3 regions of the Clostridium sp. HCS.1 genome follow, and region 1 is predicted to be linked to each of the others. Evidence: a T-box and tRNA genes for the amino acid it is inferred to sense, from the RefSeq annotation. Region 1 holds a T-box; the other regions hold tRNA genes.
The links. A T-box is a leader RNA that pairs with one kind of tRNA and senses whether it is charged. The one in region 1 lies ahead of thrS (threonine--tRNA ligase), so its partner is inferred to be a tRNA-Thr.
Positions count from the first base shown of each region.

Region 2: it encodes a tRNA-Thr, which carries the amino acid that the T-box ahead of thrS (threonine--tRNA ligase) is inferred to sense. The anticodon was not compared.
Region 3: it encodes a tRNA-Thr, which carries the amino acid that the T-box ahead of thrS (threonine--tRNA ligase) is inferred to sense. The anticodon was not compared.

Region 1 covers NZ_CP170704.1:419,009-422,281, reverse strand. The annotation lists gene ACFYH6_RS02125 (hypothetical protein) at 1-265, opposite strand, end outside; gene ACFYH6_RS02120 (HNH endonuclease) at 512-922, shown strand; T-box leader at 1,030-1,249, shown strand; gene thrS (threonine--tRNA ligase) at 1,307-3,244, shown strand.
Region 2 covers NZ_CP170704.1:3,752,364-3,755,636, forward strand. The annotation lists gene ACFYH6_RS18040 (DnaD domain protein) at 1-158, shown strand, start outside; gene ACFYH6_RS18045 (ATP-binding protein) at 151-1,128, shown strand; tRNA gene ACFYH6_RS18050 (tRNA-Thr) at 1,287-1,361, opposite strand; tRNA gene ACFYH6_RS18055 (tRNA-Asp) at 1,383-1,459, opposite strand; tRNA gene ACFYH6_RS18060 (tRNA-Val) at 1,466-1,541, opposite strand; tRNA gene ACFYH6_RS18065 (tRNA-Glu) at 1,546-1,620, opposite strand; tRNA gene ACFYH6_RS18070 (tRNA-Thr) at 1,630-1,704, opposite strand; tRNA gene ACFYH6_RS18075 (tRNA-Asp) at 1,727-1,803, opposite strand; tRNA gene ACFYH6_RS18080 (tRNA-Val) at 1,809-1,884, opposite strand; tRNA gene ACFYH6_RS18085 (tRNA-Glu) at 1,890-1,964, opposite strand; tRNA gene ACFYH6_RS18090 (tRNA-Asp) at 1,987-2,063, opposite strand; tRNA gene ACFYH6_RS18095 (tRNA-Val) at 2,070-2,145, opposite strand; tRNA gene ACFYH6_RS18100 (tRNA-Glu) at 2,150-2,224, opposite strand; gene ACFYH6_RS18105 (NAD(P)/FAD-dependent oxidoreductase) at 2,483-3,273, shown strand, end outside.
Region 3 covers NZ_CP170704.1:3,324,960-3,328,232, forward strand. The annotation lists gene metK (methionine adenosyltransferase) at 1-647, opposite strand, end outside; SAM riboswitch class I at 746-851, opposite strand; tRNA gene ACFYH6_RS15900 (tRNA-Tyr) at 984-1,068, opposite strand; tRNA gene ACFYH6_RS15905 (tRNA-Thr) at 1,075-1,149, opposite strand; tRNA gene ACFYH6_RS15910 (tRNA-Val) at 1,155-1,230, opposite strand; tRNA gene ACFYH6_RS15915 (tRNA-Tyr) at 1,251-1,335, opposite strand; tRNA gene ACFYH6_RS15920 (tRNA-Thr) at 1,342-1,416, opposite strand; tRNA gene ACFYH6_RS15925 (tRNA-Tyr) at 1,435-1,519, opposite strand; gene ACFYH6_RS15930 (hypothetical protein) at 1,734-2,180, opposite strand; gene yyaC (spore protease YyaC) at 2,290-2,802, shown strand; gene mreB (rod shape-determining protein MreB) at 2,864-3,273, opposite strand, start outside.

The DNA.
Region 1 (3,273 bases):
TATTTATTATTAATCTTTCTTTTCCATAAATCCATTTATAAAAAGCTTCTTGTAAAAATGAGTATTGAATATATCCTAATAATGTCCTTTCATTCGGAAAGTATGACCATATATTACTAAGACCATTATTTTTTGAAAATATTAAGCTATGAATATATATACTCTTATTATCTGGAAGCCTATCCATAAACATATGACCTCTTATAGTTTTATTTTCATTAATTAACTCTTCCCAATAATCAAAAGAATCATAATTATGCCTCACAGTATCACCTTTCTTTCAATTTCGAAATAAAATATACTATGAATATATTATATAGTATATTTTAACTCATTTTCAAGTAAATTTTCGGATTATAAAAAAGTAACTTTAAACACTTTGAATTCAAAAAAATTCATTTTATTCATAATATGTTAATTTTTATAAAATTCTTAATAATCTAGATTATTCTTCAAAATAATTATATAATATATGTAAAGAGATATAAAGTTATATAAAGGAGGCATGACTTTGTACCACTGTGAAATTTGTGGGGCTAAAGCAGATATACATCATATAGTTCATAAGCACGAAGGCGGTTACGATATTAATATAAACTATAAATATCTTTGTAACTACCATCATAGAGGTAAAAATGGACCCCATAACTGCATAGAAACCGACATTAAATATAAGCTTGAAATGCAAAAAAAGCTTTTTAAGCTTTTACCAAAGGATTACTATACAGCTAAAGAGCTTTATAGTCTTTTAGAAATAACAAATTCTTCATTAAAAAAGTTAGTGAAAAATTTAAAGCTTTATAAAGAAGGTTATTCTAAAAGAGAAATAATTACAAACTTAATGGGTGGTAAACTATACTCCTATAATATACTTGAAGAAATAGAACTAGAACGTCTTTACCATAATATTAATATTAGCTAAAATATTATTTTATATTCAATTTATTAAAAGAAATATCATATTTTTCTAAAATAATATTTCTTTATGTTGACATTAATATATTAAATAATTATAATAAATAATAAATATTTAATGCGTTGAAGAGAAGAGTAAACTACTTTTCATTTCCAGAGAGAGATATGCTTGGTGAAATTATCTTATTTGAATTTAGTTGAAGACCACCTCTGAGCGGCTCTAATAAAGCCCGTCAATATCACGTTACGATATCTTAAGAGGCCTACTTATATATTTAGGCAATTAAGGGTGGAACCGCGGGAAATATAGAATTTTATCACTCTCGTCCCTTCTATTATTGAAGGGATGGGAGTTTTTTTATTTTTAAAATACGAAGGGAGAATATAAGAAATGATTAAAATTACTTTAAAAGATGGATCTGTAAAAGAATTTGAAGCTGGTATTTCAGTACTTGATATAGCTAAAGCAATAAGTGAAGGTTTAGCTAGAAATGCTTGCTGTGGAATAGTTAATGGGAAGGTTGTAGATTTACGTTATACTGTAAATGAAGATTCAGATCTTGCAATCTGTACATTTGATTCTCAAGAAGGTAAAGATGCTGTAAGACACAGTATATCTCACGTATTAGCTTATGCTGTTAAGAGATTATATCCAGAAGCAAAATTAGCCATTGGACCAGCAATTAATGATGGTTTCTACTATGACTTTGATGTAGAAAATTCTTTCTCTGCTGAAGATTTAGTTAAGATTGAAGATGAAATGAGAAAAATAATAAAAGAAAATCCTTCAATAGAAAGATTTGAATTACCAAGAGCTGAAGCTTTAAAATTAATGGAAGATGCTAAGGAGCCATATAAGGTTGAACTAATAAATGATTTAGGAGAAGATGAAGTTATTTCCTTCTACAAAATGGGAGACTTCGTTGATTTATGTGCTGGACCTCACTTAATGTCATTAAAACCAGTTAAAGCTGTTAAACTTCTTAGAAGTGCTGGTGCTTACTGGAAGGGTGACGAAAAGAATAAGATGCTTTCAAGAATTTATGGAACTGCATTCTTAAAGAAATCAGATTTAGATGCTCATTTAGAAGCTTTAGAAGAAGCTAAAAAGAGAGATCACAATAAATTAGGAAGAGAACTTAAACTATTCACTACTGATGAAAAAGTAGGTCAAGGATTACCATTATTAATGCCAAAGGGTGCTAAAATAGTTCAATTGCTTCAAAGATGGGTTGAAGATGAAGAAGAAAAGAGAGGCTATGTATTTACAAAGACTCCTTATATGGCTAAAAGTGATTTATATAAGGTTTCTGGGCACTGGGATCACTACAAAGATGGTATGTTTGTTTTAGGAGATGAAGAAAAGGATACTGAAGTTATGGCTTTAAGACCAATGACTTGCCCATTCCAATATACTATTTATAATGCTGAACAACACTCTTATAGAGAATTACCTATAAGATATTCTGAAACTTCTACTTTATTTAGAAATGAAGCATCAGGTGAAATGCATGGTTTAATAAGAGTTAGACAATTCACTTTAGCTGATGGACATATAGTTTGTAGACCAGACCAAGTGGAAGAAGAATTTAAGGGTTCTCTTGAGTTAATAAAACACATAATGAGTACTTTAGGTATTGATGGAGATATTTCATATAGATTCTCCAAATGGGATCCAAACAATACTGAAAAATATATAAACAATCCAGAAGCTTGGGAAGAAACTCAAATATTAATGAAGGGTATCTTAGATCACCTTGAAATTGATTATGTTGAAGCTGAAGGAGAAGCTGCATTCTATGGACCAAAGCTTGATATTCAATTCAAGAATGTTCATGGAAAAGAAGATACAATAATAACTATCCAAATCGACTTCGCTCTTGCAGAAAGATTTGATATGACTTATATAGATAAAGATGGAAATAAGAAACGTCCATATATAGTTCACAGATCTTCAATTGGATGTTATGAAAGAACTTTAGCTATGCTTATTGAAAAATATGCTGGTGCATTCCCAACTTGGTTATCACCAACTCAAGCAATAGTATTACCTATTTCTGATAAATACAATGACTATGCTGAATCAATAGTTAAAGATTTTAAAAATGCAGGAATAAGAGTAAACGGAGATTACAGAGCTGAAAAGATAGGTTATAAAATTAGAGAAGCTAGACTTGAAAGAATTCCTTATATCCTAGTTGTTGGTGAAAAGGAAGCTGCTAACAATGAAGTTTCTGTAAGAAGCAGAAAGAATGGAGAAGAAGGAGCAATTCCAGTTTCTGAATTAAAAAATAGATTAATTTTAGAAATAGCTAACAAAGAAAGATAAGATAGTAAGAATATAACATTTTACAATTA
Region 2 (3,273 bases), 450 kb from region 1:
AAAAGGAAGCTACTTATAAAAATTCAGCTGCTAAAAAGGTTTATAATAATTCTAAGAATTCTACTAAGCCTAAATTAAGATTTGATAACTTTAAGGGAAGAGATTATGATTATGACGATTTAGAAAAGAAATTGTTAGGATGGGATACTGATGATTAAAGGATATGAAAAAGAGTTAGCTTTAATTTATGAAAAAATTAGAGCTGAAGAAGAAAAAAATTTAATAAAAAGGCGTAAAACTATTGAAGAACAGAATCCAGAAATACTAGAGTTAGATAACTTACTTCAAAAAAAATCCTTAGGTCTTTCATTATCAATTTTAAAAGGTATTGATGATGCTACATTAAATAAAATTAAAGATGAGATAACGGATCTAAGAGTTAAAAAAACTGAATCATTAGTAGAAAAAGGCTATGATGCTGATTACTTAAACTTACATTATAGATGTCCAAAATGTAAGGATGAAGGATATATAGGTATAAATAGATGTTCTTGTTATAGAAAAAAATTAGTTCAACTTTATTATAAAAACTCATCCTTAAAGGATACACTTTCAGTTAATAATTTTAATAACTTTAATTTATCCTTATTTTCTAGTCACAAGCTAAATGAAGATGATAGATTCTCTCCTAGAAAAAATATGGAGAATATACTTAGATTCATTAGGGAAGAGTATATTCCGAACTTTAACTCTACAAATGATAATCTATTATTTTATGGTGATTCAGGAACAGGAAAGACATTTTTAAGTTGTTGTATTGCAAAAGAACTTTTAGATGATGGATTCCTAGTTATTTATAGAACAGTTGATGAACTTATGGCAACCTTAAGAGAAATAAAATTTGAAAATAATTCTGAACTTGAAAATATATTAATAAACTGTGATTTATTAATTATAGATGACTTAGGCGCAGAACAAATAACAGATTTCACAACAACTGAATTTTTCAATTTATTAAATAAAAAATTACTTAGAAAAAAGAAAATGATTATATCAACAAACTTAAGCTTATCTGATATAAGAACAACCTATACTGAAAGAATTTCTTCAAGACTTTTAGGTAACTTTAAACTTTATAAGTTCTATACTGAAGATATAAGAATTCAGCTTAATCTAAAAAGAAGATAGGAAGAGAGAGAATCATTATATTCCGCGCTCCGTCGCAGGCTCCAAGTCGCCGTAACATAATGATTCTCTCTCTTTTAAACTGAATGAAATAATTCCTCTTTTTATTTAATTTCAGTATTCTTTACAAAATAAAAAAGCTTTAGAATATCTAAAGCTTTTGGAGCTGGCAATAGGAATCGAACCTACAACCTGCTGATTACAAGTCAGCTGCTCTACCGTTGAGCCATGCCAGCGTGTTTATCTTATGTTTGAATTGGCGACTCAGAAGGGGCTCGAACCCTCGACCTCCGGCGTGACAGGCCGGCACTCTAACCAACTGAGCTACTGAGCCATTATTTGGTGGAAACAACAGGGATCGAACCTGTGACCCTCTGCTTGTAAGGCAGATGCTCTCCCAGCTGAGCTATGCTTCCATAATGGTGACTCCTAGGGGAATCGAACCCCTGTTACCACCGTGAAAGGGTGGTGTCTTAACCGCTTGACCAAGGAGCCATATTAGATTGGAGCTGGCAATAGGAATCGAACCTACAACCTGCTGATTACAAGTCAGCTGCTCTACCGTTGAGCCATGCCAGCATATTTTATCTTAAGTTTAAAATGGCGACTCAGAAGGGGCTCGAACCCTCGACCTCCGGCGTGACAGGCCGGCACTCTAACCAACTGAGCTACTGAGCCATTATTGGTGGAAACAACAGGGATCGAACCTGTGACCCTCTGCTTGTAAGGCAGATGCTCTCCCAGCTGAGCTATGCTTCCATAAATGGTGACTCCTAGGGGAATCGAACCCCTGTTACCACCGTGAAAGGGTGGTGTCTTAACCGCTTGACCAAGGAGCCATATGCTTTTTAAAACTTAAAGTGGCGACTCAGAAGGGGCTCGAACCCTCGACCTCCGGCGTGACAGGCCGGCACTCTAACCAACTGAGCTACTGAGCCATTATTTGGTGGAAACAACAGGGATCGAACCTGTGACCCTCTGCTTGTAAGGCAGATGCTCTCCCAGCTGAGCTATGCTTCCATAATGGTGACTCCTAGGGGAATCGAACCCCTGTTACCACCGTGAAAGGGTGGTGTCTTGACCGCTTGACCAAGGAGCCATATAAGTTTTTTGTTTGTCGCACGTACTTGCCGTTCTGTCGGCGAGCACATTAACTATAATACATAAATTTTAATATAGTGTCAACACTTTTTCGCAACTTTTTTTTAATTTTTAAATTCATACTAATAAAACCGCTTAAAACCTAGAAATTTATTGCTGTTTATCTAAATTAAACTTCTTAATTATTCTTTATAAATATATTATAATTCTATTAGTATAATATTTAAATAAAATAAAATATATTAAGGAGTTTATTATGATTCATCATGATTTAATTATAATAGGTGGAGGCGCATCAGGATTAATGGCTGCAATTACAGCAAAAGATTTTGGTTTAGATGTAGCAATAATAGAAGGAACTGATAGGATTGGGAAAAAAATATTAACTACAGGAAATGGTCGTTGTAATATTTCTAATAGAACAATTTCATTTCCCTTCCTTTCATACCATAGTGAAAATTCAGGATTTTTTTCTAAAACTTTATCTAGCTTTGGAGTTAGTGATACAGAAAACTTCTTTTTATCTATTGGCCTTCCTATTGTAGAGTTAAAAAACGGAAAAATGTATCCTAAATCTCTTCAAGCCTCTTCAGTAGTGGATATATTAAGATTTGCAATTGAGGATAGAGATATACCTTTATACACAGATTGTAAAGTGAAAGATATCCACAAGGGAAAAGTTTTTAAATTATCCACAAGTAATGAAGATAAAAAGTTATTCACATGTAATAAATTAGTTTTAGCCTGTGGAGGAAAATCTGCTATTAAAACTGGCTCTGATGGTTCAGGATATAATTTATCTAAATCTCTAGGACATACAATTGTGAAAACTATTCCTGGCATAGTTCAGTTAAAATTAGATAATCCTTATTTAAAATCAATATCAGGAGTAAAATTTGATGGCTATGCTACCTTATTAGTAAATGGAGAAGCCATAAGAAAAGAATTTGGAGAAATACTATTTACAGACTACGGTATTTCTGGTCCTCCAATACTTCAATTATCTGGTCATGCATCAAAAGCCTTACTTAATAATAAAAATGTTGA
Region 3 (3,273 bases), 880 kb from region 1:
ATTACATGCTCCATTAAGTCATTTCTAATTTGCTCTTGAGTAACTTCTTCGCTGTGTTGTGTTGATATTACAATGGCGTCTATTCTTATTACTTTATTATCATCATATTCAACAGTAACTTGAGTTTTTCCGTCTGGTCTTAAATATGATAAAGTACCATCTTTTCTAACTTCAGATAATCTTCTTGATAACCTGTGAGCCATAGCTATTGGTAATGGCATAAATTCTTCTGTTTCATTAGTTGCAAAACCAAACATCATACCTTGGTCTCCAGCTCCAACAGCTTCTACTTCATCCTTTTCTCCTGCCCTAAATTCTAAGGCTTCATTAACACCCATTGCTATATCTCCTGATTGCTCATCAATAGATGTTAAAACTGAACATGTATCACAGTCAAATCCATATTTAGCTCTATCATATCCAATTTCTCTTACAGTTTCTCTTACTAGCTTTGGAATATCAACATAGCAATTAGTTGATATTTCTCCCATAACTAAAACCATTCCTGTAGTAACAGCTGTTTCACAGGCTACTCTTGCCATAGGATCTTGTGCTAAGATGCTATCTAAAACAGCATCGGATATTTGGTCACAAATTTTATCTGGATGTCCTTCTGTAACTGACTCTGATGTAAATAATCTTCTCATATTAATATCTCCTTTCATATTTTGATATTAATTCTAAAAATTTAGCTATATAATAAAAAAATCTCTTCGATAAGAAGAGATGTTAAAAATCATAACTTTTCTTATCTTGCAAATCAAATTGCTGGAATTGGCACCACACTCAAATACATGAAGTAGGTTGCCGGGTTTCATAGGGCCCTATCCCTCCACCTCTCTTGATAAGAACTAATATCAAATTTTACTTTTCAGATTATATCACTCTTACTATGAATAGTCAATATTTTCTGTAAAACATTTATTTTCTTATAATTTTTATTTATAAGCAAAAAAAGACAAGGTATACTAACATTGTCTTTGTGGTGGGGGAGGACGGATTCGAACCATCGAAACGAAACGTAACAGATTTACAGTCTGCCCCCTTTGGCCACTCGGGAACTCCCCCTTATTATGGAGCTGGCAATAGGAATCGAACCTACAACCTGCTGATTACAAGTCAGCTGCTCTACCGTTGAGCCATGCCAGCATATATGGTGGAAACAACAGGGATCGAACCTGTGACCCTCTGCTTGTAAGGCAGATGCTCTCCCAGCTGAGCTATGCTTCCATATAAAAATTAAATTAAAATGGTGGGGGAGGACGGATTCGAACCATCGAAACGAAACGTAACAGATTTACAGTCTGCCCCCTTTGGCCACTCGGGAACTCCCCCATTTTATGGAGCTGGCAATAGGAATCGAACCTACAACCTGCTGATTACAAGTCAGCTGCTCTACCGTTGAGCCATGCCAGCATATTCAAATAAATTTAATGGTGGGGGAGGACGGATTCGAACCATCGAAACGAAACGTAACAGATTTACAGTCTGCCCCCTTTGGCCACTCGGGAACTCCCCCATAAAATTTATTTAATTAATTTCAGTCATTTGATTTTACTCGCTCGACTGACAATGACTAGTATATATTTATTATTTATTAATTTCAAGTGTAATATTTGTTCATTAAACGAAATTATAACTATTTTATTCTATTTTTCTTTCATTTTCTCCTATTTAATGCTAATATCTTTTTAAAATTATATTTTTAGCATTTTTATTTATTAAATTTAAATTTAGTCCAAAATACTGGAATTTATAGAGTTTTCTAATATATTTTTAAATATTTCATAGTCAGATGTAGGCATTCTTTTTTTAGCTAATTCTACACCTTTATTAATTTTTTCATTATTATCTTTATCTGAAAAATAGTTGTTAATTTTAATAAAATCTAAAACTGATAATTTTTTCATAATTACATTTAACTTTTCTTTTCTATCATTATCTAAATAATTAAATAAACTATTTGAAAAATTACTTTCCTTTAATAAAATAGTTTCTGTTTCTATTGAATTATTCTCTAAACTTTCCTTTGTATTCATATCATATTCATTTGTATCTTGGCTTAAAATATTATTACTTAAAACTTCTTCACTTTTTAACGGCTCCCAAATAAGTAAAAAATAAATAGGTATACTTGCACCTAATATAATAGTAAATATGTATAGTATTAATTTTTTCATATAATTCACCACCTTCATTTAATTACTCTCCTATTTATATTTTTTTATACATTTAATTATATTTTTATTATCTTAAACATATATTGGTATAATCGGGGGGTGAATTCTAGTGAAGCATAAAGTACATTATGATGATCATAATTCCTTCATTGAGATTGCTAATAAAATAAAAAAATATATGAATGAAAATACAGTAATAATTTGTGTAGGTACAGATAAATGCATTGGTGATTCCCTTGGTCCACTAGTAGGTAGCATTTTAATAGAAAAGAACTTCCTATTACCAGTTTTCGGAACACTACAATCTCCTATTCATGCTTTAAATATTGAAGAAAAATTAAATTATATTAATAAACTTCATCCAAACTCACTAATTATCGGAATAGATGCTTGCCTAGGAGAAGAAAATTCTATAGGTGAAATTCATATTCGTGATTATCCAATTCACCCAGGAAAGGGAGTTGGAAAATCACTACCAGAGGTTGGGGATATTTCAATAATAGGTATCGTAGATTCTAGTGACAGTGCTGCATTTTTTACTAGTAGAAGCATTAGATTATATTTAATCATGGAAATGGCTAAAGTAATATCAAATGCTATTATATCATCTTACTCTCTATAGAATTTAATATAAATAAAAAGGGAGCTCTTTAAGCTCCTTTTAAATTATGTAGAAATTACATTTATTCAATTAAACTGATTTCTTCATCATTTATATTAATATCTAACTTATCTAAATATCCTAAAACCTTACCTGTTCCTTCTGCCACTGCTTCAACAGAATTATTTGCAATTTCAACATTTACGCCAGTTTCAAGTTCTATTAATTTATCCAATCCGAATAATAAAGAACCCCCACCAGTCATTAAAATTCCTCTTTCAATTATATCAGAAGCAAGTTCAGGCGGTGTTTTTTCCAATACTGATTTAACACTCTCTACAATTAATGATACAGATTCCTTTAATGCTTCATTAATTTCATTAGATGTAATAGAAATTTCATCTGGTAATCCTGTGATTAAATTTCTACCTTTCATAGTTGTAGTTAATTTCCTTGAATCCTTTAATGCCGAACCAACAGTAACTTTTAATT